One region of the Oceanobacillus sp. FSL W8-0428 genome, then DNA from elsewhere that is predicted to be linked to it. Evidence: predicted binding sites of a transcription regulator. Region 1 holds the regulator's gene; each other region holds the start of a gene.
The links. The regulator Rex, encoded in region 1, represses fermentation and respiration genes when NADH is low (regulators of the CRP and FNR family bind a similar motif). The targets are predictions, from matches to a motif close to TTGTGAAATATTTCACAA.
Positions count from the first base shown of each region.

Region 2: MKY30_RS13060 (FAD:protein FMN transferase) is a predicted target of Rex. The motif match lies at 7,606-7,623, and genes of this name have one in related genera.
Region 3: MKY30_RS04410 (L-lactate dehydrogenase) is a predicted target of Rex. The motif match lies at 5,236-5,253, and genes of this name have one in related genera.

Region 1 covers NZ_JBBORB010000001.1:2,588,787-2,599,660, reverse strand. The annotation lists gene MKY30_RS12315 (PTS sugar transporter subunit IIB) at 1-230, opposite strand, end outside; gene MKY30_RS12310 (BglG family transcription antiterminator) at 227-2,278, opposite strand; gene MKY30_RS12305 (hypothetical protein) at 3,151-3,816, shown strand; gene groL (chaperonin GroEL) at 4,142-5,773, opposite strand; gene groES (co-chaperone GroES) at 5,992-6,273, opposite strand; gene MKY30_RS12290 (CPBP family intramembrane glutamic endopeptidase) at 6,786-7,487, shown strand; gene MKY30_RS12285 (YdiK family protein) at 7,489-7,683, shown strand; gene MKY30_RS12280 (redox-sensing transcriptional repressor Rex) at 7,769-8,404, opposite strand; gene MKY30_RS12275 (ABC-F family ATP-binding cassette domain-containing protein) at 9,012-10,874, shown strand, end outside.
Region 2 covers NZ_JBBORB010000001.1:2,747,004-2,757,877, reverse strand. The annotation lists gene MKY30_RS13095 (MFS transporter) at 1-767, opposite strand, end outside; gene MKY30_RS13090 (LysR family transcriptional regulator) at 925-1,791, shown strand; gene MKY30_RS13085 (hypothetical protein) at 2,222-2,791, shown strand; gene MKY30_RS13080 (energy-coupling factor transporter transmembrane component T family protein) at 3,009-3,821, opposite strand; gene MKY30_RS13075 (energy-coupling factor transporter ATPase) at 3,818-4,675, opposite strand; gene MKY30_RS13070 (energy-coupling factor transporter ATPase) at 4,666-5,472, opposite strand; gene menA (1,4-dihydroxy-2-naphthoate polyprenyltransferase) at 5,501-6,439, opposite strand; gene MKY30_RS13060 (FAD:protein FMN transferase) at 6,460-7,512, opposite strand; gene MKY30_RS13055 (FAD-dependent oxidoreductase) at 7,855-9,729, shown strand; gene MKY30_RS13050 (NusG domain II-containing protein) at 9,888-10,304, shown strand; gene MKY30_RS13045 (Gx transporter family protein) at 10,358-10,874, shown strand, end outside.
Region 3 covers NZ_JBBORB010000001.1:992,220-1,003,093, reverse strand. The annotation lists gene MKY30_RS04425 (GntP family permease) at 370-1,746, shown strand; gene garR (2-hydroxy-3-oxopropionate reductase) at 1,819-2,721, shown strand; gene MKY30_RS04415 (four-carbon acid sugar kinase family protein) at 2,732-4,162, shown strand; gene MKY30_RS04410 (L-lactate dehydrogenase) at 4,227-5,189, opposite strand; gene MKY30_RS24090 (hypothetical protein) at 5,482-5,607, shown strand; gene MKY30_RS04405 (MFS transporter) at 5,798-6,367, shown strand; gene MKY30_RS04400 (hypothetical protein) at 6,376-6,819, shown strand; gene allD (ureidoglycolate dehydrogenase) at 6,989-7,999, opposite strand; gene MKY30_RS04390 (GntR family transcriptional regulator) at 8,094-8,768, shown strand; gene MKY30_RS04385 (TRAP transporter substrate-binding protein) at 8,797-9,813, shown strand; gene MKY30_RS04380 (TRAP transporter small permease) at 9,819-10,295, shown strand; gene MKY30_RS04375 (TRAP transporter large permease) at 10,292-10,874, shown strand, end outside.

The sequences.
Region 1 (10,874 bases):
TCCATATCAATAATACTTTCCATGACGATAACTTCACCTAAATGACTTCCACCGTCAGCAATATCCTTCGCTAAGAAAAAGACATCCGCATCACCTGGAGTTGCAGAACTCAAATCTGAATGTGCCACCTCTATCCCCGTCACGCCTAATTCTTGTAAAATTTGATTAATATTCATTTCTACCATAAAACTCGTACCTAACCCTGATCCACACACTGTTAAAATTTTCATAACACCTTTTCCCCCTCTTGAATAGTTGATATCATTTCGTCTATTGAATCTGTTTCTTTCAAACGATTAAGGAAAGAAGCATTTCCTAATATTTTGGTTAATTGGGCCAAAGCTTTTAAATGTGCTTCATTATCCACTGCTGCTAAGCAAATGATTAAATCAATCTGGTGCTCCTCTTTTCCTAATAATGCGGCTGGTCTTTTTAATTTAAGCATTGACATACCTAACTTATTTACACCATTCTCAGGTCTTGCATGGGGGATACCTACACCCTTTCCAACGTGGATATAAGTTCCCAATTCTTTCACATTATTAATCATGGCTTCTACATATGATTCTTGAATATTATTTTGGTCAAGTAATGGAATAGAAGCTTTACGGATTGCTTCTTCCCATTCCAGATGCTCTTCTGTGATTTGAATCATATCTTTTGTCAATAACTCGGATAACATAGGTTTATACACCTCTTTTTGATTACTTGTTGCGTAAAATAATTGAACGAGACTTCCATAAAGTTTTTCTTCATTGGTGACTGTTGCATTATTTTTGATGACAGTCATAATCTCATCAATCATCAAATGCTTTGAATGGCTCGATAAATTAGGAAAATGTTTATAAACGGATTGCAGCAAATGCTTCTTCTCCACCTGAGTCATCAACGGCTTCACTACAAATGTCGGCTTAGAAGATTCTACCGGTATGGTTGAAAATACTAAATCATAGTTTTGCACAGATATATCAGCAAATTGATCTCCATTAAACACCTCTGAAAAATATATTTCTGGAAATAATTCTTTCAGTTGAGAAGCGAGCATCATGGATGAACTGATTCCATTTGCACAAACAATTAATCCCGTAACCCGTCCAATTTCCATTGTATTTTGACGATCAATAATACTGCCAAAATGCATGGTGAAGAATCCAATTTCATCCTCACTTATTTCTTTTCCTGTCCAGCTCTCCAGTGGTAATAAGGAGCGTTTTACAAATTGGAACAGCTCAGCATACTCCGATTGGATAGTTGTTGATAAAGCATTATGAAAAGGAATTTCAAATAAAATTCGGAAGTAGGCAGGAACTAAGTGATTAAATAAACTTTCTTTCAAAAGCTGTTTATTCTTCACAGGAAGCAGTGTATTTTTTTCAAACTCCTCAATAATCTCCTCTGATAATGTTAGTAGCTCAGGGGTATCCACCCGCTGAATATGTTCTATTGCTGTTAATAATAAAATCGTTACAAGATATACTTCTTGTACTGCCCTCGCCTCTCCATACAACTGCTCAGAAAGAGAACCTGCTAAAGGAAGTAATGATTGTTTTGTCAGCAATTCCTTCTCTTCCTCCGAAAAGAATAGTTCTTCTTTTCCACCTGCCTGAAAAAATGTAAAATAATAAATCAATTCTATTTTTCTTGTTTTAACTAATTGCACCCCATGCTCTGCAAGCCATCTTTGCATGATGTCCCTTGTCTGTTTTAGAGACTCCTCCTGATTCCATGCTCTGAGAATATAAATGATAAATTCCTCTCCCATGGATTGGCCTAACAATTGATGGATACATGAAATAACACTTCTTCGTTTCTCCATCTCACTTCCTTCAATACAGTATCCTTCATTTCGGCTGTACCTGAAGATTAGACCCTTATTCTGACAACTCTTTTTTAACCTTCGTACATCACTTAGAGCGGTGTTTTTACTTACTTTAAACAGAGATTGTAAGTGAAAATTAGATACAGGCTCTTTCTTGATATAAACGTAAAGATAAATCATATAAATTCGATTATCCTCTGAAAAGTTATATTGTCCTATGCTCCTGTCAGAATGTAATTTTTTCCTTAAAACCTCTTTCGCTTCTGCCGAAATCCGAAAGTATCGATGACTGATTTCTAACTTTGGAATATTAAAACCTTCCAATATTCCATTCACCTTCTCAAAGTCATACATCAGCTGTCGATCGGATAATTTTAACTGCTGCATCAGCTCCAGCTTCGTAATCTGTTCATGGTTCATTATTTCTTCAACTAGTCGAATTGAGCGCTGATCTAACATGTTACTCTCACCTCTCACTATAATTATAAAACGCTTACAACATTGTCACAACAACGTTTAGGCACAACTTATGTTGGAATAGATTACATAGATTGTGCTTTCCTTTTCTTGTTAAAATTGTATTTTGATTAGCAGGCATGCCAGATATAATTGTACACTTATATTTTCAGGAGAGCCTCTTAGCACTTGCAAAATATGGATAGTATTAATTGAGTAAACTATTCGGTTATCATTATGTATTTTTGAAGGATACAGGATATGCCCCCACTTTAAGTAAATTTTATTTAAATTCTTACCTCTGCTATTTAAGAGTTAGGAACAACCCATTTAATCACTGACTCTCTGAACATTTTTTAACAAACTAATAATCATAGACAGTCTAAAGTTAATAATTTTTATTTATTTGATCCAATAGTATTTATTTGATAAATAGTGTAAAATAGATAATATATGGAAGGTAATTGTCGAATAACAAATGAAATATGTCTATTAGTAAAAGTTGAGGTAAATCACCTCAAAAATTTTTACAATCGAATTAGGTATATGTAATCACAAGGGAACGTACGTTCATGATATTATCTTATTAGTAATTAGAAATATTTTCTGTTATATAGATGTTAATTATCATGCTATGTAATCGTGTGATTTATAATTTATTAATTAGAACGAGGAGAGTTTAAACGTTAGATACTATTATAATTCATCACGTTTCTGCAGGTATGGAAACTGGTAATATTGGTAAGTGCACTTTAAATTCTTTATGTAGAAGCAATTACTAGACTTATAGCCTTCTCATAAAAATGAAGAAGAGTTTAATAGCCAGCAAGTAGTTTGGCTTTGATATAGATATAAAATTATAAGGGGTCGATTTTTTGAAGAAATTATTATTTTTATTAGTAGGTATGATGTTATTCTTAGCAGCTTGTAGTGATGACAGCAAAGATTCTTCAGCTGGAACTTCTACGGAAGATGAAGGTACAGCTGAAGCAAGTGCAGAAGAAGAAAGCAATAGTGAGGAAAACGAAGAATCAGCAACAGAAGAAAATGATGAAAATACTGAATCTGAAGTTGGAGACGTTGTAACAAATGAAGGTGGAGAATCAACATTAGTCAGCAAAACAGATAATATTGGTACATTTGAATCTGGGCCAATTGAGTTGACTATTAATAAAGTTAATGGAGTTTCTATGGCTGTAAATGAAGATTATGTAGATGCTTTTGAAACAGATCAATTGGAATATATACAAGTTGATATGGAAGTGGAAAATACATCTGATGATAACGTAGATTTTTATGCTTCACAAGCTATTTTAACAACTTCCACAGGAGAACAATTAGAACCAGATTTTCTTATGAGTGATCATATTGATGGTGAGTTTTTCGGTAATGTTAATAAATCAGGCTCTTCCTATTATGTACTTGAGAATTCCAAAGCCGAAGATGTTGAATCAGTACGCTTAATCTTCAGTGGGACAAGTGATGAAAATTTCGAAACTATTGGTGAAGATATAGATGTTGAAATAGATTTAAACAAATAAGCATTATATTTTTTAATAGAGACTGGGACAAAACCTGGTAAAAAGAGTAGCATCTGCAAAAATAGGCAGACGCTGCTTTTTTCTTAAAATAGACAATACACAATAGCTACACTTACTAGATAAAGTTTAATTACCTACATCATAAATATATACACATGTTACAAAGAAAATAAAAAAAGGCGCTTCCGCAAAAGTGAAAACTTTATACGAAAACGCCCTTTCAGATATTTTTTTGAAATAAAATGTTACTTTTTTGTTACCTTTTTGCCTTTAGGCTTCATAAAAAGGATGTGAACACCTTATATATCAAGGGTTTAAGAATGACTTACATCATTCCGCCCATTCCACCCATGCCGCCCATATCAGGCATTGCAGGTGCTCCGCCTTCTTCAGGCTTATCTGCTACAACAGCCTCAGTAGTCAGGAACATAGCTGCTACAGATGCTGCATTTTGAAGTGCAGAACGAGTTACTTTTGTTGGGTCAACAATACCAGCTTCAACCATGTTTACCCACTCATCCGTAGCTGCATTGTAACCAATACCGACTTTTTCACCTTTTAGACGCTCTACAATAATAGAACCTTCTAATCCAGCATTATGAACGATTTGACGAACAGGCTCTTCTAAAGCACGTAATACGATGCTTGCGCCAGTTGCTTCATCGCCTTCAAGGTTAAGGTCACTTACTTTACCGTGGATATTTACAAGTGCTGTACCGCCTCCTGGTACCATACCTTCTTCTACACCTGCGCGGGTAGAGTTAAGCGCATCTTCAATACGAAGTTTACGTTCTTTTAATTCTGTTTCTGTAGCCGCACCAACTTTGATTACTGCTACACCGCCAGATAATTTAGCAAGGCGCTCCTGTAATTTTTCTTTATCGAAATCAGAAGTTGTTTCTTCAGCTTGTGCACGAATTTGTGCAACACGGCCGGAAATTGCTTCTGGATCGCCAGAACCTTCAACAATTGTAGTATCTTCTTTCGTTACAACAACTTTTGAAGCACGACCTAATTGTTCAATTGTTGCTGATTTAAGATCCAAACCAAGATCTTCTGTAATTACCTCTGCCCCTGTAAGAACAGCGATATCTTCAAGCATTGCTTTACGACGGTCACCGAATCCTGGAGCCTTAACAGCTACAGCGTTGAATGTACCGCGTAATTTGTTTACTACTAATGTAGCAAGTGCTTCGCCTTCTACATCTTCTGCAATCATAAGAAGCGGCTTACCCTGTTGAACAACTTGTTCTAATACTGGTAATACTTCCTGGATATTTCCAATTTTCTTATCAGTAATTAAGATATATGGATCTTCTAATACTGCTTCCATTTTATCCTGGTCAGTAACCATATAAGGAGAAGAGTATCCACGATCAAATTGCATACCTTCCACTACTTCAAGCTCTGTGTTGAAGCCTTTTGATTCTTCAATAGTGATAACACCGTCATTACCTACACGTTCCATCGCTTCAGCAATTAATTGTCCTACTTCATTATCGCCTGAAGATACAGCTGCAATTTGAGAAATAGCTTCTTTGCTTTCAATTGGCTGAGAAATATTTTTTAATTCTTCTACAGCTAACGCTACTGCTTTTTCAATACCGCGGCGGATTCCAACTGGATTAGCACCAGAAGTTACGTTTTTCAGTCCTTCACGGATCATTGCTTGAGCAAGTACTGTTGCAGTTGTTGTACCATCACCAGCAACATCATTTGTTTTAGATGCTACTTCAGATACAAGCTGGGCACCCATGTTTTCAAATGCATCTTCTAATTCAATTTCTTTTGCGATTGTTACACCGTCATTTGTAATTAGCGGTGAACCGAATTTTTTATCCAAAACCACGTTGCGGCCTTTTGGTCCTAATGTTACTTTTACTGCGTCTGCTAATGTATCAACACCACGCAGCATTGCACGGCGAGCGTCTTCACTAAATTTAATATCTTTAGCCATTAAAAATTCCTCCTTCAAATTGATTCAAGGTTTCATTAAAATACATGTTCAAAAAGTTCGATGAAAATGACCGAGAAGTTCAAGGCAGCGCAGCTTTGAGTAGCGCAGCGTATGCTTTTAATACGTGAGCACCGGAAAAGCAAGCTAACGAAGAAATTCGATGTGTCATTTTTATTGGACTTTTTGAATTTCCTTTTAAAGATTCATCGTATATTTGTCTAGCCTACAATAGCTAAAATATCATTTTCACGAAGAATTAAGTATTCAGTACCTTCATATTTTACTTCAGTACCAGCAAATTTAGAGAAAATAATGCGGTCTCCTTCAGAAACTTCTAAAGCAACTTTTTCTCCATTTTCCACACGTCCAGATCCTACTGCAACTACTTCACCTTCTTGCGGTTTTTCCTTTGCAGAGTCTGGAAGTACGATTCCGCTTGCAGTTGTTTCTTCTTGTTCAACAAGTTTGATAACAACACGATCTCCTAATGGTTTAATCATGTAGAATTGCCTCCTTAATTCCAAATCATTTTATTTTTATTAGCACTCTTGTCGAGTGAGTGCTAACTCCAATTAATATAATAATTAATTCTTGTAAAAAATGCAAGCATCATGATGTTGAATTTTTAGAAAAACTTATATTCATTTTTGAGAATACGTTGTTTTCTTTATACTTCATACTTTAAAACTTTTACTATGATAAAATACTTTTTTAGGCAGTGATTACTCATCTCATCGTAAAACGTTGGGAGTAATTTTGTAATACAAATATGCAAAATTGATTTTTTTCATCGTTTGATGCATGATTTCATGTACTTCTGATTATAATTTTCAGTGACAGTTGTGTTAGAATATACGTTATGATGAACTTGCACGTCTTTAGATCAGTGGTATCATTACCCGTCCAGCAAAATCACTTATGATGTTTTCTGCTTTACGGGACAAGATGGGCAGTTCCTTTTCCCAATGCTTTTTTACAGCTGTTTTTAATTTTAGATTAAAGGAGCGTTTTTATGACTCGAAGATATATATATGTCATGCTTACATATATCATTATGCAAATTTCTGTTTATCTTGCAGTACCATTACTGGTATTGGTATTCCATGCAGACCCGGTGCTTGCTAATATTTATTGGGCTGTTTTTAGTTTTGCTGCCGGCCTTGTGATTGTTCTATGGCTGTTAAGACCAGATATGCAGGTTCGGGCTCATCCCGACGCTGCTGGCGCTGGTGCTATCATTGTCTGGTCTGTTCTAGGAATTATTATGGCACTTCTTGCTCAAGGACTGGCTGCTACGATTGAATTAGAGGTATTTGGAATAGATCCTGGTTCAGAGAATACACAGGTTCTTATGGATCTTGCTCGTATTGCACCTATATTCATTATTCTTCCAGCAATTTTTGCGCCTATATTGGAAGAAATTATTTTCCGGAAAATCATTTTTGGATCTTTGTATAAAAAAATGAATTTTTTCTTTGCAGCCTTTATTTCATCTCTTATCTTTGCCGTGATTCATTTAGACTTTCTGCATATACTAGTGTATACAGCAATGGGATTTGTTTTTGCATTCCTTTATGTACAGACAAAGCGTATTATTGTACCAATCATCGTGCATGCAGGAATGAATACTCTTGTAGTAGTGGCTCAACTTACATTAGATCCGGAAAAAATTCAACAACAGCTTGAACAAACAATTTTATTCTTTGGAGGGTAACATGCATCGACCTTATTTAGTTAAAGCAATTGTTTATGTTTTATTCGGTGCTTTATTTGTTTATTTAGGTATCCTAAGCAAAGGGGCAACCGTCTGGGATACTATTACACTTATATTGGCCGCATTTGCAGCATTAAATTTTTATGCCGGATTTCGGATGCTGCGATTTTATTTTAAAATAAAGAATAAAAAATAAAAAACTAGCTCTTAAACAGTCTCTTTCATTTCAGAAGACCTTTAAGGGGCTAGTTTTTTTATGGATAAACAATGTCCAGACTATCCTATTCCTTTTCTAAGGAATAATGCTTGAGAAAATATACAAGCGATTGTAATTCTACTGTTAAATCGATATGATGCACACGAATATGATTTGGAACAGTAATACGTGCCGGCGTGAAGTTCAGGATTCCTTTAATACCTAGATCAACAAGTCTCTTTGCAGTTGCATCTGCTTCTTCAGCCGGGATAGTTAAAATGGCGACCTCAATTCCCTTTATTTTCTCTTCTAATTCATCCACATGATAAACCGGAACTCCGCCAACTTCTGTCCCTACTTTTGATTTATCTGCATCAAATGCCATCGTGATCCGAATATTATTATTTTTTAAAAAGTTATAATGTAAAAATGCAGTACCCAGATTTCCGACACCGATTAAAGCAACGTTGGTTATCTCATGCTGATCCAGTGTACTTTTAAAAAAACCTAATAAATACTCAACATTATATCCATATCCCTTTTTCCCAAGAGCCCCAAAGTAGGAAAAATCCCTGCGGATTGTTGCAGAATCTACTTTAACAGCATCACTTAACTCTTTAGAAGATACGCGCATCTTCCCCTGCTGATATAAATTATTGAGAAATCGATAGTATAAAGGCAAACGCTTTGCTGTTGCCTGTGGAATTTTATTTTGTTCCATTGAAACGGCCTCTCTTCGGTTACTAAGTATAGAAAACAAATATTTTACCATAATCAAATATTTGTAAATATAAGTTTTCTTTGTAGTGCGTGTTCAAAAAGTTCGATAAATAGGATCAAGAAGTTCAAGGCGACTAGCTTTTTCCGAACGGACTTTCACAGGATGTGATGACTTCTGTGTTGTCCGCAAATGTTTTCCGTGGGACGAGTAATCGCAGTCCCAGTCCCAATGGAAAAAGCTAGTCAACGCACTTCTCACGTGTTGCGATGGCTTCTGCGTTGCCCACACGACGTGGGCGTTCTTAGTAGAAGATCCTCTTATCGCTGCGTCATCTTTATTGGACTTTTTGAACATCCTCTTATATTTCAAAAAATAAATAATGCGCTAGCGCATTCTATACTATTAATATTAACAGAAATAGAGCCGAGTTGGCGAACTTTATTATAATTTTATTGTAGCTTCCATTTGGATACGTTACACTTATAGATGGAACCCTATTCCCTTGTACAGGATTGTTCAAAAAGAAAGGATAGTAACTGCATGTATCCTTTCATTATTTTATTTACTTTTTGAACAGCTTTTTTGTGAGTTAGAAAGGATGGCAATGATGATTTTAATGCAATTAAATGGAATCTCTAAATCCTTTGGAGCAGAAGAGATTCTTTCTAATATAAAAATTGAGATTAAAAATAATGAGCGTATTGCAATAGTCGGCCGAAACGGAGCCGGAAAATCGACCCTGCTAAAAATCATGGCGGGCGAAACCTCTTATGATGAAGGAGAGATTTTCAAACCAAAAGATTTAACATTCGGTTACCTCTCGCAGCATATGACTTTAGAGTCTGGAAAAACAATTTGGAAGGAAATGCTGGATGTATTTACTCCGCTTTTGGCAATGGAGAAAAAATTACGTGAACTGGAATCACAGATGGCAGATCCTTCTGCAATCGATCAATCAGCTTACCAACAGCTGCTTGAAAGATATGACAAGCTTCAAAATGATTATCAATTGAGCGGCGGATATGTTTATCAAGCAGAAATCAAGTCCGTATTAAATGGACTATCCTTTGGAGATTATGATTATGACACATTGATTACGGATTTAAGCGGTGGACAGAAAACAAGACTAGCACTCGGGAAGCTTCTCCTGCAAAAGCCGCAGCTTCTTATTCTGGATGAACCGACAAACCATTTGGATATTGACACACTCACATGGTTAGAAGGCTATTTAGTAAATTATCCGGGTGCCATCGTTATTGTATCGCATGACCGTTATTTCTTGGATAAAACCGTATCTATTGTTTATGAAATTTCCAGACACCATTCCAAAAAGTTCCATGGGACCTATAGTAATTATTTGACTCAGAAAGCCCTGGATTATGAACAGGAGAAGAAAGAATTCGAGAAGCAGCAGACAGAGATCAAGCGCATGGAGGATTTTATCCAGCGTAATCTGGCACGCGCTTCAACAACCAAGCGTGCACAAAGCAGACGAAAAAAACTTGAAAAGATAGAGCGCCTCGACCGCCCTTCGGGTGATGAATCCTCTGCATCTATTTCCTTCCAGATTAACCGTTTAAGCGGAAATGATGTACTAAAAATAAAGGATTTAGCTTTTCAATATCCAGATACAGACCAGCCGATTTTTCAAAATATTTCACTTCATGCCAACCGCGGCGACCGAATTGCATTGGTCGGTCCAAATGGTGTCGGCAAAACAACGTTATTAAAAAATATTGTAGGTAAGCATCAGCCTAATCATGGTGAGATACAATTAGGTACAAACGTTCAAGTAGGCTACTATGATCAGGAACAGGCAAATTTAAATTCTAATAAAACGGTTCTTCAGGAGCTTTGGGATGATTATCCCTTAATTAATGAAAAGGATATTCGTACTATCCTGGGAAATTTTCTGTTCTCTGGTGAGGATGTATTAAAGCCTGTATCAGCCCTGAGCGGCGGTGAAAAATCAAGACTGGCTCTGGCAAAATTAAAAATGCAAAAGGCAAATTTACTGATACTTGATGAGCCGACAAACCATTTAGATATTGATAGTAAAGAAGTATTGGAAAGTGCTTTAATTGATTTTCCTGGAACAATTGTATTTGTTTCTCATGACCGTTATTTTATTAACCGAATCGCTGATCAAGTTGCAGAAATGCAGGCTGGCAATGTAAAAATATATCTTGGCGACTATGATTATTATTTAGAAAAAAAGGCTGAAGAAGAAGAACGGCGTTTGTTAAAATTACAAGAACAGCAGATGGATCAGGAAGAGCCTGCTTCCACTGCAAAAAAGCTCAGCTTTCAGGAAGATAAACAACGCCAACGCGAGGAACGAAAACGAAAACGACGAATTGAAGAACTCGAAACATTGATTGAAGAAAAGGAAGCAGAAATTGCTGCGATTGAACTGGAAATGACCAATCCAGATGTATTTGATGATCATAAAAAGACGATGGAATTAACC
Region 2 (10,874 bases), 160 kb from region 1:
CGCCTTTCCTGGTGAAGCCAAAATCCATATAATAGCAGCGCAGAAGATGCCAATGATAAGAAACTCCAAATTGTCCACCCATGATTTTGGGACTCAATCAGCGGCACCAGGAATAAAATCAGTCCAAGGCTGACAATGACTACGCCGGACCAATCAAGTAAAGGACGCTCTGGAGCACGGGATTCTGGAATAAACCTTGCCATAATAATCGAAAAGATCCCGATTGGAACATTAATTAAGAAAATCATACGCCAGCCAAGTCCTCCAAAATCAGCTTCTACGATAAAACCGCCAAGTACTTGACCTGCAATCGCAGCGAGACCTAACACCATGCCAAGCAGACTGAAAGCAATTCCTCTTTCACGGCCTGAGAAATTCACTCGAATAGAAGAATAAATTTGCGGCTGCATCATTGCTGCGGTCAAGCCTTGAAGTACTCTGGCAATAATAAGCATGTCCGGGTTAACTGCCAGACCGCAAAATGCAGATGTAATAGTAAAACCGAGCATACCTGCGATGAATAGACGTCTGCGGCCAAAACGGTCACCCAGTCTTCCACCTGTAATCAAAAGCACGCCAAACCCAAGCTCATAGCCTGCCACAATAAATGCAACCTGTGAAAAGTTTGCGCCTAAATCTCCTTGTATACTAGGAATTGCCACATTCACGATAAAAAGATCAAGGATAGTCATAAAACCGGCTAATAAAAGAATAAGTAAGCCTAATAATGTAGCCGGTTGAGATAATGTCGGGTATCTTTCTTTCATTTTAAAAATTCCTCCTTTTTATTTCTATTTCTTTTTACTCTCCCCCTTTTCAACGAAACTTGATTTGATTATACTAATACATAACAGTTTAATAAAACGAATCTTTTTAGATTTATAGTTTAATAAAATTAAACTATAAATTAAGGAGGAAATGCATTTGGAATTACGTCATTTAATTACCTTTAAGACAATCGTCGAAAAGGGAGGATTTAAACGGGCAGCAGAATCTCTTGATTACTCACAATCATCGGTTACGGTACATGTAAAGGAGCTGGAAGAAGAACTTGGAAAACCTTTATTTGACCGTATTGGCAGAAAAGTCTTTTTGACAAACTACGGCAGACAATTTCATCCTTATGCAGTTAAAATCGCGGATTTATATAAAGAGGCAACGGAAATTATGCAGATAGACGATAAACCAAAAGGGAATCTTGTTCTCGGTGTTACAGAGATTTTCTCTCAATACCGAATCCCCTCCCTGCTATTGGAGTACAAAAAAAGATATCCCGATGTAAATTTATCTTTACGGTCACTGGAAAATAAAGAAATTTCTGCTGCACTCAAAAACGGGCAAATTGATCTGGCTTTTGTGTTAGAAAGAAATGATTGGTTTGACAAGGAGCTGACTATTGAAAAATTAAAGGAAGAATCCGTTGTTCTCACATACCCTGTCAATCAGGAAAATGTCGAAAACACCATTCTTGTTACGGAAGAGACTTGCAGTTATAAAAGTATGATGGAAACCTATGTCCAGGAAAACCAAATCGAAGTAAAAAATACGCTAAACTTTTCAAGTCTGGAAGCAATAAAACAGTGTGTGATTTCAGGTCTTGGATTTTCTATTCTGCCATATTTTTCAGTGGAAAAGGAGCTTGCAACAAAGCAGATACAAGGGGAAAATATTCAGTTAAATCATACAGGAAACACTACTTTTATTGCTTATCATAAAAACAAACAACTCTCTCCTGCCATCAAATCTATGATTTCATTGATGAAAGAACATCGTCTGCATTGGGATGAGTGAAAAAATAAAAAGCCCGGCTGAATGAAAAAAGTCGGGCACCATAATTTCTATTATTTACCCTGCGATTTAAATGCTAATAAAGCAAATAGAAGATAAATGAATATATATTTAAAAACATAGTACTGATCATACTTCAAACTATTAACTTAATAATTTTGAAATATGCTCCTCTTTTCTAATACTCTTAACCTCCAGACATCATCATTGCAACTAAAAATTATGAAGGAACTTCCCATACAAATAACGCTTTATTTATTCAGCAACCAATAGCAATTAGAAAATTTAGTTGTTAGCCTTTCAATTGATTCAAATTTGTCACACTTCCTACATATATTGCTCATTATTTCACAAATACTTCACGGAGTCACACAACATTCCATGATATAATTATTGTGAAATAGATCACAATAATATACTAGGAGGTTTTATAATGAGATTCAAGCTGATTTTAATGTCCTTTTTATCCCTGTTACTGGTAGGTTTTTTGGCCGCATGCGGCTCGAATGACGAGGATCAGGCTGATGAAAATACAGCAAACGATACGGAAGAAACAGAAGGTACAGAAGAAACAGAAGAAGATGTCGTAACAACAGCCTCATTGGTTAATGAACCCGACGCCTTTGTCAATGCTGTCAGCGAGAATGGAACATGGATTATTGCTACACTGGATGATATTACAATAGATGAAGATGTAGTGGTCGCAGGTGAATTCTACGATAAGGATGACGAATCCAGTGATATTTATCGTAAAATTGCCCCATATACACAAGATGAAGATCATAACATTACAGATTCATTTACTATCACAGTCCCAAGCCTTACTGTACAGAGTGAAAACTTGAATTTCCAAGGTGGTACATTACAGGGTGATGTGATTGTCGAAGCAAATGGTTTTATGCTTGATGAAACAGCTACCATTGACGGAAATTTAAAATTTGCTAATGAAGAAGCAGAAAGCTCAGCTACTATTGATGGTGAAGTTACAGGCGAAATCGAATAATAACAGAAAGCTTATTATCAATTGAGCCTTGGCTCCCTCCCCGCTTCAAATCGAATTAATTTATACCACGCTAATAAAGCGGGCAGGCCAAAGCTTGTCCGCTTCATTTATATACTTTCCGCTCTCATCAAATACTTTCCCATTACATGATGAGGTCTCATCTCCATTCCACAACCAGAGATGAGACCTCATCATGTAATTTTATTTTTCTCTATAATCAATGAAAGTGATGCCCCTCTGTCCGCAGTATAAATAAGATAACTGCCAGCAGCACCATAGCAATAAGGACTGCTATATCTGTTTTCTGCCACTGCAAACGGCGAAAGGATGACCTTGGATTGTTAGACTGGTAACCTCTTACCTCCATTGCATTAGCCATATCCTCTGCCCTTACCAGAGAACTGACGAATAAAGGAATAAAAATAGGAACAATTTTTTTTATTTGCTGAGGCAGTGATCCTTCTCCAAATGTGGTACCTCTTGCACGTTGCGCGTCCATTACTTTTTGTGTTTCATCCAATATAATCGGGATAAAACGAAGTGCTATTGCCAGCATAAGCGATATCTCATCAACCGGCAGTTTCAGCCTTTTTAATGGCTGAAGCAGATAATTCATTGCGTCCGTTAAATCAATCGGTTTTGTGGTTAAGGTTACCACGGTTGAAACAAAAATAATCATGGTAAATCGGCTAAATGTATACATACCATTTATTAATCCAAATGATGAAATCGTAACCGGTCCCCAATCAATATAAATTTCTCCGCCTGCAGTAAACAGTACCTGCAGTGATACTGTAAACAAGATCAACCATATTAATGGTCTGACTCCCCGGATGTATATACGGATGGATACACCAGATAACTTCATCATCGTAAAGGTGAAAAGCCAAAGTACCAAATATGTTATCCAATTATTAGCGATAAATAAGATAAAAATAAAAGAAATCCCGGCCAGTAATTTAGCTCTCGGATCAATACGATGAAGAAGCGAATTACCCGGAAAATAGCGTCCTAAGATTAATTTGTTCATGCCAATCCCGCCTCTATTAAAGCATCTGCCAGCTGAGCCAGTGTCAGACAGATTTGTGATAAGGTTACATTCGCTTCCTGCTCTATCCTTATTTGCAGCTTTCTGGCCTGCGGCAAATCCAGGCCCCATTGGTGAATCGCAGCCATATCAGCAAATAACCTCTCCGGATTATCCTGAAAAACAATCCTGCCTCCGTCCATTACGATAACTTCATCTGCATACAAAGCAACATCGTCCATATCATGAGTAACCAGCAAGGTTGTCAATCCGCGTTCTTTATGCCAGGCATGAAGAAGATCCATCACTTCTTTTTTCCCTTTTGGATCAAGCCCTGCACCAGGCTCATCTAAAACAAGAATATCCGGGCTCATCGCCAATATCCCGGCCATTGCCACATACCTTTTTTGGCCGCCGGATAGAGAAAATGGTGACTTAGATAATAGAGAGGCATCTAAACCAACACGCTTGATAACCTCCAGAGCAATCTGCTTTGCTTCTGCTTCCGGTACACCAAAATTCATCGGGCCGAACATAATATCCTTTTCAACGGTTTCAGCAAATAATTGCGATTCCGGGAATTGAAAAACCATTCCCACCTTTTGACGTGCTTCCTTCACTGATTGCTTCGCGTTTTCTGATGTAATCATTATTTCCCCGATCGATACTCGCCCTTTTACCGGAACAAGCAATCCATTCATCAGTTTCAGCAAGCTCGATTTTCCGGATCCGGTTTTGCCGGCTACTGCCGTAAAAGATCCTGACTTTACTGTTGTACTGATTGATTTTAATATCTCCGGACTTCTAATCGGTCCCGCCTGATAATCTGCCGTTACTTGATGAAGATTTATCTGCATAGCCACCACACCATTTCATCTTCTGTCATATAGGCATCAGGTATGGTGCTCCCCTGTTCTTTTAACTTTCTTCTTAATGCCTCGGTGAATGGAACATCTAACCGCTCTTCCCTTTGAAAAATCTTGGCAGGCTTGCCTATTTCCATCAATTTTCCTTTTTTTAAAACTAATATTCTATCAGCTGCTGCCGCTTCATTCATATCATGTGTAATCGAAATAATGGTCAGCTGATGCTGCTTCCGTAATTCATCTAAGAGGCTCATGAAATCCTGCCTGCTTTTGGGATCGAGCATAACCATTGCCTCGTCTAATACGATAATTGCTGGATGTAACGCTAAAATCCCGGCAATGGCCACTCGCTGCTTCTGCCCCCCTGATAAGCGGGACGGGTCATAATCAGCATAGCTGGTCATACCAACCATTGCTAACGCTCTATCGACGCGCTGCTTCATTTCGTCATAAGGCATATTCTGATTTTCCAATGCAAATGCCACGTCATCCTTTACAGTAGTTCCAATAAATTGATTTTCCGGATTTTGAAATACCAGTCCTATCTGATTGCGAAGCTCCCATTTCGTTTCCTCCTTCAGCTCCATACCATTAATATAGATTTTTCCAGAGGAGGGCGTATGAAGGCCAACTAGTAAACTGGCTAATGTCGACTTTCCAGAACCATTATGTCCTACAACAGCCAGCCACTCTCCACGCCGGGCCGTAAAGGAAAGGTCTGTAATGGTATGCTCCTGTTTTTGCAAATTATAATGAAAGTTTACATTTTCTACTTTAATACAAGTCATTGACATTTCCCCACCCCTCTTTCCAATATTACAGAATGACGGATATAAGTAAGGTAATAGCCATCGTTCCATTTACAAGCATCATATTTTTCAAAGATAATGGAAAAGTTTCCAGCTTGCTTTGTTTTTGCCGAAATTGTCTGATACTTTTTGTGATTGGAATCAGAACCAGACAGACAAGTAATACATAAACAGGCAGCACCTGAAGCAGCACAGCACTTACAATCGCTGCAAACGAAAGCAAATAGAGCAGATGAAATAACATTAAGGCATTTTTTCTGCCAATATAGTAAGGAAGGGTAAAGCGTTGATTGGCAATATCCTCTTCCAAATCACAGATATTATTGGCCAGCATGATATTTGCAATAGTCAGCATGCATGGAAGGGAAACCAGCAAAATCTCCAGCAGTAAAAGAACATTCATTTCAAAAATAAGCGTGTATCCGCTAAAGCCAAAATGCGCAATCCCTTGATCAGCAGCATTTACATAGATAGCCAGGAAGGTGATACCCAGCCCCATCGTTACACCAGAAAACACTTCACCAAGCGGCATACGGGACAGCGGAATAGGTCCAAATGTATAAAAAATACCGACTGCAAAGCACAGCATACCAATAATCAGCACAAATAAATCAGTACGGAATACGAGCCAAATCCCTAATAAAGAAGCTATCGTCAGCATAGTAATGATCGATGTCACGACAACTTTTTCAGGAATATTCTTCTGTCCGATAATATTAGATTTCCTGCGATAGTCATCACTCAGTGCCTTCTTATAATCCATGTAGTTATTAATTGCTGTTGTTGTTAAATCAAACAGCAGCATGGCGCTAAAAAAGATAGCCGTATTCAGCGGGGCAAACTCATCATAACGATAGATAACAAATAATATTCCAATTAGAAATGGAAACAAACTTGCCAATTTAGTGCGGATTTCTACCAGCTTCAAAAACGTAGGCAGTGTCATCACAGCCAGCTCCCTCTCATCTATTCTACTAATGTAAAGTCCTCATCTGTCAGTTCAAAGTTATCAACTAAACCATCCGTGATATACACAGTTTTATCCTCCATCACAAAGATAGCTTCTGCACCATCGAAATCCTGAATAAATTCTATGCCCTCTTCCAGGCCTTTTGAAAACAATAAGGTAGAAAGCCCATCTCCATCAACAGAATGTTCACTGACAACAGAAACACTGGCAAGGTCACCCTCAAATGGATATCCAGTCTTTGGATTCAACAAATGATGGTATATTTCACCATCCACTTCTAAATAACGCTCATAAATCCCTGAAGTAACGATGGACTGATCTGTTGCAGTTAATCTGCCAACTGTCTCCCCCTTTCCTGAGAATGGATTTTGGACGCCGACTACCCAGGGATCACCTGATGTTTGATTTCCCATCACATAGATGTTCCCTCCTAAATCAATGACGGCTGTTGTAACACCTTCCTCATCTAACAGCTCCATTACTTCATCAGCGATATATCCTTTAGCAATGGCTCCTAAATCTAATCGCATTCCTGACTCCTTCAGCATAACTGTTTGCTCCGTTTCATCCAGTTCTATTTTTTCATAATCAATCAGCGGCAGTATATCATCGATTTCATCCTGTGACGGTTTTCGGGCACCCTCCATGCCAATATTCCAAAGACTGGTTAACGGGCCGACAGCAATATCAAAAGAACCCTCAGCCATTTCACTGTAATCCTTGCCTTGATTAATAACCTCCCACACATCCTCCGACACATGAACAGGTTCTATTCCTGCCTGTTCATTAATTTCAGCAACCTCTGAACCATTTTCATTTGCTGTCATTTGCTGCTCCAGCTCTTCCATTCGATCAAAGACCTTATCTAATGCCGATTCTTTATCCTCGTCATAAATCTTAATCGTTACAACTGTTCCTAATAAGAATTCTGTTTCGCTATATGGATTATTGATTAATGGTGATTCATCATCTGCTGGATCGGCGCTTGTAGAACAGCCTGCGGTGAATAGTATCATCAGTATCATCAGGATATAAATTTGTCTTTTCATTCCCATGCCTCCCTTAATTCTTTTAAATTACAATTAATATAATAAATATCGTTTAATATGTGAAAATAATCACATTAATTTCCTTTGTTTTAAATGTGAATTGTTTCACAATTTTATATGTCAATTGTATAATTTATATTGTATCATGTCTATAAAAAATACAAATAAATCTTTTAATATCAACGATTTTGTCATTAATATGACACAGCTTAATATTTTAAAATATATTTTTAATTTGTGAACTATTTATCAAATGTATGGACATTATTTCTTTATATGTTAGAATAAAATTGTTCAGTTGTTCACAAAGTTAACATTATAGATTACAGAGGAGTGAATACAATGGCGGAGAAGAATATTGTCATTATTGGTGCTGGCTACGCTGGTGTGCATGCAGCTAAAAAGCTTGCAAAAAAATACAAACGTGACGATTCTGTTTCTATTACTCTTATAGATCGGCATTCCTACCATACGATGATGACAGAATTACACGAAGTAGCTGCACACCGTGTAGAGCCTTCTGCTATTCAGTTTGATTTACGGAAATTATTCAATCGTACGAAAGTGAAGCTTATCACAGACAATGTCACTAATGTCGATCATGCGGCACAGACTGTTACAACAGAGCATGATGAGTTTGCTTATGACTACCTGATTCTGGGGATGGGCGGTGAAGCAAACGACTTTGGCACACCTGGTGTAAAAGAGCATGGTTTTACCCTTTGGTCCTGGGAGGATGCTGTCCGAATCCGGCAGCATTTAGAAGATGTTGTCAGACGGGCAGCATTAGAACATGATCCTGTAAAGCGCCGTGCAATGCTTACCTTCACAGTATGTGGTTCCGGTTTTACCGGCATTGAAATGATAGGAGAGCTCATCGAGTGGAAGCATCGTTTAGCAAAGGAAAACAAGCTGGATGAAGAAGAAATCGGGCTGTATGTTGTTGAAGCAGCCTCATCTATCCTAAATATGCTGGACCGGAAAAGTGCGGATAAAGCAGAGAAATATTTAAATAAAAAAGGCGTTACATTGCTTAAAAACTCTCCAATTGTGGAGGTAAAAGAAGATGCCGTCGTATTTAAATCAGGTGAAGCACTTTCCACCCATACCCTGATTTGGACAGCCGGAGTCAAAGCAAATTCCGATACAGAAGATTACGGTATCCCGACCGCCAGAGCAGGACGTCTCAAAGTAAACGAATATATGGAAGCAGAAAATTTAGAGAACGTTTATGTTATTGGCGACTTGGCTTATTTTGAAGAAGAGGAAGGTAAACCAACTCCACAGATTGTAGAAGCTGCCGAACAGACAGGTGTCACAGCAGCTAAATCTATTATTGCAGAAATAGATAACGGCCAAAAAGAAGCCTTTGAAGGAAAATATCATGGTACGATGGTTTCCATTGGCGCCAGATATGGCGTAGCTAATTTGATGGGACTCCGCTTAAGCGGCTGGCTGGCAAATCTGATGAAGCACTTGGTTAATCTGTATTATTTTTTCGGAATAAGAAGCGGCTATTATATGTTTCATTATATTATGCATGAATTTTTCCAGACAAAAGATAAACGCAATATTTTCAGAGATACGATTACCAGATATGGCAATGTTTTATGGAGCTTACCATTGCGGTTGTTTGTCGGGGGTTTTTGGCTCGAGGAGGCAGCCTCTAAAATTTGGGGTGAATCGGTCTGGAGCGAAGTCACTTCAGGATCTGCCGGTATCTCAAGGCTATTTCAAGGAATCGGAGAAGACTCCTGGCTGACAGGAAATAGTGTGAACATGCCATTTGAATGGCTGCAAACAACGACCAGCAGTGCCAGTGAAGCGGTTGATGGCGGTGCTGAGTGGGCTACACCACTTTTGAGTAAAATGCCGGGTATTTTTGAATGGTTTATGCAGATTATGCTGCCGACACCGGAAGTAGCTATCTTTATGCAGAAGGTCATGACCTTTATCGAATTATTTATTGGGCTCGCTATTGTATTTGGTTTATTCACGTGGCTTGCAAGTGCTGCAAGTGCCGGATTCCTGGTGATGTTTACTTTATCCGCGATGCTGGGCTGGGATCAAATCTGGGCTCTTCCTGCTTCCATTGCCTTAATGAATGGATCTGGACGTTCCATTGGTTTAGATTACTGGGTTGTTCCATGGCTGCAAAGAAAATCAGGACTGCTTTGGTATGGTAAAGAACGTGCTATTTATAAAGATCGAGAATAAAACCCGGTATTTCTTTCTTTAGAAAACAAACAGGGAAACTATCCGCAAACTCCGGCCGGTTTCCTTGAACAATTTCTTTAATGTGATGAAAACCAGATTATATATTTTATAGATTACAATGAAGGCTTACAGGTTAAGTCGTCAGGGGGTGAATGGGAATGAAGGATATCTATCATATGCTGAAACCGTGGGATGTTATCTTAACTGTCCTGTTGGTGCTTCTATCTTTTCTTCCTATTGCCATCTTTGTTTCTCAGCAGTCTCAGTACGCTGAAGAGGATTCAGTAAATGTTGCGGTGATTACAGTAGATAATGAAGTCGTAGAAGAAATTCAACTGACAGATAATATGGAAACAAGAGAAATAGAAATTGCGATATCCGATTATGATAATAATATTATTGAAGTAGACAATGAGCGCATCCATATAAAAAGCGCCACCTGTCCCGATCAGATATGTGTCCGCACAGGGTATATCTCAAGACCGGGTCAGACAATCGTCTGCCTGCCGCATAAGCTCGTGGTAGAAATTCAATCTGACAGCGGCGGGACAGAGGATATCATTATCAGTTCTTAACCCTGTTTGTGAGAATTTATGAATGCTTTGTGTAGAGATGGGAAGGGTCTGCGATGACAAATAATCAGCGTCTTGTATATATTGCGTTATTAGCTGCTCAGGCGGTCATTATAAGTTTAATAGAAAGAGCTATCCCCTCTCCCTTCGCCATCGCTCCAGGGGCAAAGCTCGGTTTAGCTAATATTATTACGTGTATGGCATTGTATACATTGCCTGTTAAAGACGCATCCAAGGTTGTCATGATACGGATTATCCTTGCTACGCTCTTGGGTGGTACGATTTCCTCCTTTATGTATAGTGCCGCTGGAGCTGCTTTAAGCTTTATTGGAATGTGCAGCGTGAAAAAGCTCGGTCCATCCCGCATCAGCTTAATTGGCGTCAGTGTCGCCGGGGCCATCCTGCATAATATCGGACAATTAACAATCGCCAGCTGGGTTGCTCAAACCTGGAACGTTCTGCTCTACCTTCCTGTTTTATCTTTTTTCGGTATTCTATCAGGTATTGCTATGGGAATGGTTGCTAATTATTTATTAAATCACGTAGAACAGCTTCACTATTATCGAAGTCTGC
Region 3 (10,874 bases), 1.6 Mb from region 1:
AAGTAATAAAAATATGACATTATGTTGTGACCATATCACTGCCGTAATGAAACTGGAGAGGGGGTACAGATGATAAAAATATTTAATTGACAAAAAGAAATCGCTTACTAAAAAAATCCTTAACATTAGAAAGCTGGATGAGAAGTATTTCTTGCTATCTGGTAAGGAGCAAAAGGAACCAGGGTAAAAATGAGGAACAGGAATACAATGATAAAAATTTAGTTTTTGAAACAATGGGCAGATTGATTTCAAAAAGAAAGAACATATTTTAATGAAAGCGTTTCAAATGCAGTTATAATAAAGTAATTTTGTTCAGTTGTGACAAGGATGGAGAAGTACATGGGCAAACCATAAAGGGGAAGATAAATTATGTTAACAGGTAATGGATTAATTATTGGTTTTGTTGTTGCTTTAATTATTCTTTTTGTACTTATTATACGTTTTAAATGGGATGCTTTTATTGCATTATTAGTGGTGGCAATTGGTATTGGGATTGTCTCTGCTATTCCGGCAAATGAAGTACCCGCGGTGATTGCTGAAGGCTTTGGTAATACACTGGCCGGTGTGGGAATTCTGATTGGTTTAGGAATTATATTTGGACAATTTTTAGCTGCTTCAGGTGCAATAGAAAAGATTGCAAGTTCAATGTTGAAGACGTTTGGAGTGAAAAATTCACCATATGCTATAGCTGCTACATCGACAACAGTTGCTATTCCAGTATTTTTTGATGCCGCTTTTATCATCTTACATAAGTTGATTTATAGTTTGTCGTTGCGTACGAAAATTTCTTTAGCAACATTTGTAGCTATTCTTGCGATTGGATTGATTGTTTCACATAGCTTAATCATCCCTACGCCAGGACCGTTAGTAGTAGCGGACCAGATGGGTGTGGATATTGGTGTTTTCTTCATATATGGATTACTCGTAGCTATTCCTGCCACATTAGTTGGAGGAGTGATTTATGGGAAAATAATTGGGAAACGTATTCCTAATGGTAACCGTTTAGAAGATGTGAAAGAGGAATTACAAACAGTTGAGCAAGCGGAAAGAGGTCCCAATCGCAAAGAAATGCCAACATGGCTGGCCTACGCTATGCTTGCTTTACCAATTGTATTAATTCTATCAAATACAGTCGTTAATAATGTTATTTTGCAAGACTCTTCCGAAACAATACTTGGTAAAATTTTTGCAGTTGTTGGAGATAAAAATAGTGCATTGCTTATCAGTGTAATTGTTGCAATGTTCGTATTAAAGCCATATATTAAAGAAAAAACAGAAGTGGTCATGAAAGAAGCATTTGAATCTTCAGGGATGGTATTGTTAATTACTGGTGCTGGCGGAGCTTTTGGACAAGTTGTTCAGCAAACTGGTCTAGGAGATTTACTTGTAAATTTGATGACAGGGTTTAATATGCCAGCGTTGATTTTAGGCTTTGTTTTTGCGCAAATTTTAAGGGCTTCTTTAGGAAGTGCAACAGTAGCTCTAGTTACAACTTCTACGATTTTAGGGCCACTAGCCGCAGACTTAGGTGCATCTCCAGTTCTATTAGGACTTGCAATAGCGGCAGGTGGTATTGGACTATCCTTGCCAAATGATTCTGGGTTCTGGGTGGTAAATAAATTCGGGCGATTATCTGTAACGGAAACGATTCGTATATGGAGTTTAGGAGGATTTGCAGCTGGCGTGACAGCACTGGTAATGGTACACCTATTGAACGCTATTTCTGGTTTCTTGCCAGGTCTTTAATAATAAGAAATAAGAGGGGTTGTTCAATACCCCTTACATATTTAATCTATACGAAGAAAAGGTGGAGAAAAAATGAAACAAAGTGTTGGATTTATTGGATTAGGAATTATGGGAATGCCAATGACAAAGAATTTATTAAAAGCTGGCTTCAGAGTGACTGCTTTTGATTTGAATCCAGAGGCTGTGAAAGCAGTTGCGGCAGAAGGGGCAATACCTGCAGCAACTGGAAAAGAAGTAGCTGAAAATAGTGATGTAGTTATTACCATGCTTCCAAAAGGAGATCATGTCCGAGCAGCTATTTTTGGTCTGAATGGTGTTATCGAAGGTGCTAATGAAGATACTGTTATCGTGGATATGAGCTCTGTATTACCAACAGAGTCCAAGCAATTAGCTCTTGATGCAAAAGAACAAGGCGTGGCCTTCTTAGATGCTCCGGTAAGTGGCGGAGAGACAGGAGCAGTTGATGGAACACTTGCTATTATGGTCGGAGGAAATTCGGCAAATTTTGAAAATGTAAAATCTGTTCTAAAAGCAATGGGGAATAATGTGGTCTTAGTTGGTGATTCGGGTTGCGGATCCACAGCAAAATTAGCTAACCAGATTATTGTTAATTTAAATATTGCTGCTGTATCAGAGGCGGTTACACTTGCTACAAAAGCGGGGATTGATATAGAGAAAATGTATCAGGCGATTCGGGGCGGCTTGGCTGGAAGTGCGGTATTAGATGCAAAAGTTCCGATGATGCTGGATCGTAATTTTACAGCTGGCGGCCGCGTAGATATTAATATGAAGGATATTACCAATGTAATGAATACAGCACATGATTTGCATGTACCGCTTCCTTTATCCAGTCAGCTATTAGAAATCTTCCATTCATTAGCAAGTGACGGAAAAGAAACATTAGACCACGCAAGTATTGTGCAGCATTATGAAAAATTAGCAAATGTGACTGTGAAAAGAGAAGAGGTGGAGTAATATGGCAGAAATGCTAAATGCGAAAGAGATTTTGAGAAGCATCAAAGCAGTTGATAGACAGCAAACGCTATCCGCTCTGCAAGCAGAATTAGCAGATTCTCCGTATAAAATTGTTGTCCTTGATGATGATCCCACAGGAATTCAGACGGTGCATGGTGTATCAGTATATACAAATTGGGATAAAGCCTCGATTGAAGCAGGTTTTGCAGAAAAAGAAAGCATGTTTTTTATTTTAACAAATTCACGCGGATTTACCGAACAGGAAACGATTCGCTGTCATATAGACATTGCTGAACGTGTGCAGGCAGTATCTGAGGAAAAAAACATTCCATATATCTTAATTAGCCGTTCAGATTCTACGATGCGCGGGCATTACCCGCTGGAAACAGAGATTCTGAAAGAAACTATCGAAGAAAAGGGAGCGGCTTCCTTTGATGGAGAGGTTATTATCCCGTTTTTTAAAGAGGGCGGAAGATTCACCATAAATAATATCCATTATGTTCAGGATGGTGATGTCCTGGTTCCTGCCGGGGATACAGAATTTGCGAAGGATAGAACATTTGGATTTACTGCTTCTGATCTTGGTGAATGGGTGGAGGAAAAAACGAATGGCCGATATACAAAAGAAAATACCATTTATATCTCTTTAGAGGATTTACGTGATCAAAAAGTAGATAAAATTAAAGAACAGCTGCTGCTGGCTAAGGATTTTCAAAAAATCGTAGTGAACGCAGTCGGCTATGAGGATGTAGAGGTTTTTGCTACGGCATTAATCAAAGCTATTCGTGCCGGGAAGTATTTTATTTGCCGCAGCGCCGCTTCTTTAACGAAAGTACTTGGAGATATCAGTGATAAACCTTTATTAACCAGAGAAGAAATGCTTATTTCTAAAAGCAGGGAAAATGGTGGATTGATTGCAGTCGGCTCTCATGTGAAAAAAACAACAGAACAATTACAGCATCTGCTGGATAGCGGGCTGGTGCAGGGAATTGAATTTGATGTACATCTTGTTCAGGATGAAGAGAAGTTTAAAAAAGAAACAGAACGGGTTCGTTTAGCTTGTGAAGAAGCGATTAAAAATGGTCAATCCGTTGTTTATTATACGCGCAGAGAACGTCTGGATCTTGGAGAAAATAAGAAAGAGGAAGAATTAAAGCAATCTGTAAAAATTTCAGATGCGGTAACGAGTATTGTGAAGGATTTGGCAGTACAGCCAAGTTATGTCGTTGCTAAGGGAGGGATTACTTCCAGCAGTATCGGAACAGAAGGCTTGTCTGTAAAACGTGCAGAAGTAGCAGGACAGGTGAAACCAGGTATTCCTGTTTGGAAGACTGGACCGGAGAGCAAATTTCCAAATGCTGCTTATATTATTTTCCCGGGAAATGTCGGAGAGCCGGAAACGTTAAAAGACGTTGTGGCAGTGCTGGAAGATAAAGAGTAGGTGAAAAAAGTAATAGGAAGCAGAATGATCTGCTTCCTATTACCTTTTAATATTTATCTAAAATTTATAGATGCTTGATTGCAGGCTCATAAATGTCCTTTAAAGTCTGTACACTATGCATGAATTTCTTCTGTTCATCCTCGTTCATTGGTACTTCAATGATTTCTTGAACTCCTTTACGGCTGATGATAGTTGGGACACCAATACATACATCCTTCACACCATATTGCCCTTGTAAATAGCTGCTTGTAGTTAACACAGTATGCTCGTTCTTTAAAATAGCTTCTGTAATCCGTACGAGGCTCATGGCAATGCCATAAAAAGTAGCTCCTTTTTTCTCAATGATATGATAAGCTGCGTCACGCACTTCCACAAAAATTTGATCAAGATCCTCAGCTTTGTGGTTTTCATGCGTTTCAAGATAAGTATGAAGCGGCACAGGACCAATCGTTGCTCTGCTCCATAACGGCAGCTCTGTATCTCCATGTTCACCAATGATGTATGCATGGACAGCTTTAGGTGAAATTTTAAAATACTCTCCCAGTTTATAACGGAGCCGTGCTGTATCTAATGTTGTGCCGCTTCCAATAACACGATGTGCAGGAAGACCGCTAAACTCAATTACTGCCTGTGTTAGAACATCCACAGGATTCGTTGCAATTAAGAAAATTCCATCAAAGCCTGAAGCCATGACGTCATCCACAATTTTTTTAAAGATTTTCATGTTTTTTTCAACGAGATCTAAGCGTGTTTCACCTGGTTTCTGGTTTGCTCCTGCACAGAGACAGACGATATCCGCATCTTTACAGTCTTCGTAGTCCCCTTGCCAGATATTTGTAAGAGAAGGCGCAAAAGTCTTGCCATGGTTTAAATCCCATACATCTCCAAGTGCTTTATCTGCATTTAAGTCAATAATTGCTATCTCTTCCGTTACCCCTTGGTTCATTAAAGCAAATGCGTAACTGATTCCAACTGCCCCTGATCCGATTAAAACAACTCTATCTACTTTTTGATATTTTGTTTCCATCATTCTGCCCACCCCTTGGTTTTATAATTAATACTCCACTCTTATATTGTGAATCATTTCACAATATAAGTCAATAGTATTTTAATAAGTTTTCTCTTAGGCTCAGAATACTTGAAGGAAGTGGAAAAGTAAATAGGATATCCTATTTACTTTTAACTGGAAATGTGTATAGTATTTCTAAACAAAATCAAAGCTGATAAAAATTATAAAAAAAAGCGATGAAGAGAAGAGCAAATATAAGAAAAGCATTACAGAGAACTCCAGAAGCTGAGAAGGAGCGTGCGAAATTATATTGAACCAAGCCTCGAAGCTGCACATAGGATTGTCAGATGTTGATGTGCCGGTTCTCCCGTTATCGGGAGAAGCAATGATTGATTCTGTTGCTTATAGAGGTTTTTGCAGAGATGCAGAAACATAATGAGGTGGCACCACGATCTTCTGTGATATAAGAAGTCCCGTCCTCAAAGTTTAAATAACTTTTAGGACGCGGGCTTTTTTATGGAAGAAAATTGGGGAGGGTGGAAAAACACCTCATTACTTTTAACGGGGATAGGCGTATCTAAGGAGCCTGGATATACCTGATTGCATTAAATTTAATTATTTTAGAAATGACAGGATCCCCGCTTGCGGTTTCTATACTGTATATTCTAATGCCATTAGCTGCAATGTTCACTAACTTTTGGGCAGGTTCATTTATTGATCATTTGAATCAAAAGCATCTGATGATTGGACTGGACTTATTCCGGACAGGACTTATTTTTGTTCTTCCTTTTTTGGATTCATTACTGGTAATCTATATTATTGTGTTTGGAATAAATGTTGCAAGTGCCATGTTCGAGCCGACGTCTGTTGTCTATATGACTAAGTTAGTCCCAAAAGGAAATCGCCAGCGATTTAATGCCTTACGTAATTTTATTAATTCCTGCGTTTTTATATTGGGGCCATCTATTGCTGGAGCATTATTTATGGTTGGGAGTCCTGCGCTTGCTATATTTACGAATGCAGGAGCATTGTGTATTTCTGCCATAATTATTCTTTTTCTGCCTAATCTGCATGAGCAATCTCAAATAAATGGCAGGATTAATATGCAGTCTGTTATTCAGGATTGGAAGAAGATTCTAAAGTATGGAGCTGACCATAAATATATTATCTTGATTTATATTTGTTTGGTGGAGTGACTGTTTTTATGACAGGGCTTGATTCGATGGAGGCTGCTTTTGCAGTAGAGGTTCTGCTTCTGGATGAAAGCGCCTATGGATTTTTAGTCAGTATTGCAGGAGCAGGAATTGTAGCTGGTTCCTTGATTAATGCGTTGTTTGCTAAGCTTTTAAAAATTAATATACTGATGGGATTCGGGGTTATATTTACGCCCATTGGTTATTTAATTTTTGCCTTCTCCACAAATTTTATGGCAGCTGCAACAGGATTCTATCTGCTGACATTTGCACTTTCTTTTGCCAACACAGGCTTTCTGACCTTTTATCAAAATAATATACCAGTGGAGATTATGGGGCGTTTCTTTACTGTTTTTGGATTGGTGGAAGCAGCTTTCATTGTTTTATTTACTTTGGCGATCGGAATAGCAGCTGAATTGATTGAAATTAGATTGGGGGCTCTTTCTTATTTTTAGGGTTGGGAATTGGTTTTAATTTTTTGATACAAAAGAAGTATCAAAGAAAGGGTTATCAAGCTAATTAAAACTATTAAAAATTGAATCATTTAAATGAAGATAGAGGGAAAGGTTATGTTAATTCCCTCTATCAGATGATTAAGCTACTATTTGTTTATAATCTTGAACCTTATTTTACAATTTCCTGTTTCAAAAATGCAAGGACTGAATCAGGCAATGGAATCCCTTCTTTCCCTCTTTTTTTGGCATTGAGCATCTCCAGCTCACCAGGAATATAAACTTTGTCTATATTTGGACCAGGGGTAGTTTCTCTTAATTCCTGAATCATTTGATCAAGTCGAGATGTAAATGTATCAATGGAAACAAATTTTGCTGGATCGATTGCCATAAAAAAGTGTCCTAGTTCTCGATTTTTATCATATTCTCCATACATTTTAGAGACATGCGGGCCAAAAGCTGCTCCAGTCAGCATAGCAGAGAATATTTCAACTACCATTGCTAATCCATATCCTTTTGGACCGCCAAAAGGTGATAATGCAACTACTTTATTCGGATCGTGTGTAGCTTCACCATTTTCGTCCACTCCCCAACCGTGGGGAATACTTTCTTTTTTTTCTTTTGCATTTAAAATTTTACCTAAGGCAACGGTGCTTGTAGCGAAATCTAATATGACAGGTTCTTCCTTATTTGCTGGAAAGCCAAAAGCGATTGGATTAGTACCGAAGAAGGGTTCTGATCCGCCGAAAGGAACTACAATTTTATCTGTGTGAGTCATCGCTATACCAATTAAATTATTTTGAGCAGCTTGTTCAACGAAGTAAGAAAGTGCGCCACAGTGACTGCTATTTTTGACCGCTACAGCTCCGGCTCCTGCTCCTTCCGCTTGTTTAATTGCTATATCCATTGCTGATTTAGAGATGTAATGTCCAAATCCATTATCCCCATCTAAAACACTAGTTGAGGCGGAGGTCTCGGTTACTCGTGGTTGAGCAGCAGGATTAATACCTCCCGATTGAATTCGTTTAATATAATGTTCTACCCTTAGAACACCGTGAGAATCGACACCTCTTAAATTTGCGTGCACCAGAACATCAGCAATTGCTTCGGCAGCCTCTTCTGTTACACCATACTTTAAAAATATTTTCTTTGTTATATCTTGGAGCTCCTTTTTTGGAATCATAGAAATTTCTCCTTTCCCTTGAAAACGTTTAAATTTATACTAGCATACTTGTATGGTAGTGTGGTAGAATAAATTTCAGAAAGGAGATAAGAAGATGTTAAATCGAACTAAATTTAAACATTCAACGAGAGATTTTGTTTATGATTCATTGAGAGAATCTATTATGGATTTGGAGTTGCCTCCTGGTGCGGCTATTTCTGAGAAAGAAATTTCTGAAGAGCTGGAGGTTAGCCGGACCCCTGTCAGAGAAGCTTTTCTAAGATTAAAAGAAGATGAACTTTTAACGGTGCTTCCGCAAAGAGGATCATTTGTGGCATTAATTGATTTAGATCATGTGGAAGAAGCGCGTTTTTTACGAGAGCAGGCGGAAGCAGGAATTATTCGTTTAGCATGTGAACAGTTTTCTGATGAATGTCTGAATAAATTAGAAATGAATGTAATAGAACAGAAAAAAGCAAGAGATGATGATGATGAAAATACCTTATATATATTAGATAAAGAATTTCATAGGCTGCTTGCAGAGGGAGCAGACAAGCGACGTGTATGGAAAACAATTCAAAAAATGGACACGCATTCTATGCGGCTTCGTAAATTGAGTATCGAGTTAAAATTGAACTGGAAGAAGTTAGTTGAACAGCATGAGGCAATGGTTGAGGCTATAAAGGAAAAGAATCAAAAAAAAGCGGAGGATTTGATTCGGGCGCACCTGGCATTGCTTATATATGATCAAAAGGCACTAAAGGATAGGTATCCTGACTATTTTAATTAAATAAAATGTTATAAAGGGGTTAAACATCATGTTAAAGAGAATGTTTGTATTCAGCTTGCTGACTCTCCTTATTCTAAGCGGGTGCTCTTCAGCAAAGGAGAGTTCCGCAAAGGAAGATGATGTTACACATTGGAAGATGACACATATCTCTGATGCAAGTCATCTCTGGCATCGTACAGCTGTTGAATTTGCTAATCGGGTAGAAGAAAAAACAAATGGAAAAGTAGTAATTGAGATTTTTCCCAACAGTCAGTTGGGCAGTGAGGTAGATAATATTAACTCCATTCGTTTTGGAGCAACGGATCTAACAATTACAGGTGAGACATTAGAAGTATGGACTCCTAATGCTGTAATGTTAGCGGTTCCATATGCGTTTGAAAGTGAGGAGCATATGCGTAATGTGATTGAGGGGGAGATTGGAGAGAGAATCGAACAGGATATTGAGAGAGATGTTGGATTAACACCGTTATTTTATATGGAGCGCGCTCCGAGAAATTTAACATCTAATTATCCAATTTCAACACCTGAGGATTTAAGAGGATTTAGTATGCGTGTGCCCAATGTGCCATTATTTTTAGATTCCTGGTCATCGGCAGGAGCTCAACCTCAAGTAATCAGTTTAAATGAAGTATTTACCGGCTTACAGCAAGGTGTCATTGATGGTCAGGAGAATCCGAATGATCTTATTGAAAGTAATGGGTTCTATGAAGTACAAAACTATTTGAATTTAACAGAACATGTACGTTCCTGGATTTATGTAGTGGTAGGTACAGAACAATTGGAAGCGCTGCCTGAAGAACAGCAGGAGGCGGTAAAAGAAGCTGCAACAGAAGCAGAGCAATATGCACAAGGTCTATTGGAAGAAGAAACAGAAGCGGTTCTCCAAAGATTGCTGGATAATGGAATGGAAATTAATGAAGACGTGGATCAAGACGCTTTTCGTGAAGCAATGCTGCCTGCGTTAGAAGAGTATTTTGATGAGGAGCAGTTAGAATTGTATCTTGAGATTTTAGATGCAGCGGAAGAAAGCGGTGATGAAGAATGAATATAATGAAAAAAGTTGATAAGACTCTTGGAATAGTGACAATGCTGTTATTTACTGCTCTGTTGCTAGTAGTTATTATTCAGATTTTAAGTCGCTATTTCCCATATGACTTTATGTGGACAGAAGAGCTTTCCCGCTATTTATTTGTGTATTCTATTGTTACAGCAGCTCCGCTGGCATTGAGAAAACAAGAGTTTATCCGGGTAGATTTATTGATTGAACGATTGTCTGACCGTGTCCGAAAAATATATGAAAGTGTTATTTCTACAATGATTTTATTGTTTTCTATCGTATTATTTATCTATGGAATACAACTTGTCAGTCTAGGTTCTGATTTTTATGCTCCCACGTTAGGATTTTCAATGTCTTACACGTATGCAGCGGTTCCCTTACTGGCGGTTTTATTAATGATATATTCTGTTGTTTACATTATTGATCAATTTACTGGAAAGAATCAGGACGAGGAGGGTGAGCAAATATGATGGCTTTATTGCTTTTTGGACTATTCCTGTTATTAATCGCTTTCGGCGTGCCAATAGCCTTTAGTTTAAGTATATCATCCTTGGTTTATTTGCTTGTAGCCGGAGTGCCGTTGACAGTCATTCCGCAAACCATGTTTGCCGGACTAGATTCATTTGTTATGCTGGCAATCCCTGCTTTTATTCTTGCCGGTAATTTGATGAACGCCGGAGGAATTACTAATCGTATTATTGATTTTGCAAATGCTGTTGTTGGTCATATTAGAGGTGGACTAGGCTTAACAAACGTGGCTTCCTCCTTAGGCTTTGCAGGAATTTCTGGAACAGCCTTATCCGATACAGCGAGTATAGGATCTGTCATGATTCCAGCAATGAAAAAACAAGGATATGGCGCCGGGTTTTCTGCTGCGGTTACATCCATATCTTCTACAGTTGGACCAATGCTTCCACCTTCACTTCCAATGATTATCATCGGAACATTGGCGAGTATTTCTATTGGGGACTTATTTTTAGCTGGAGCAATTCCCGGTGTCCTGCTAGCTATTGGCTTTTTAATTGTTACATATGCCATTTCTGTAAAGC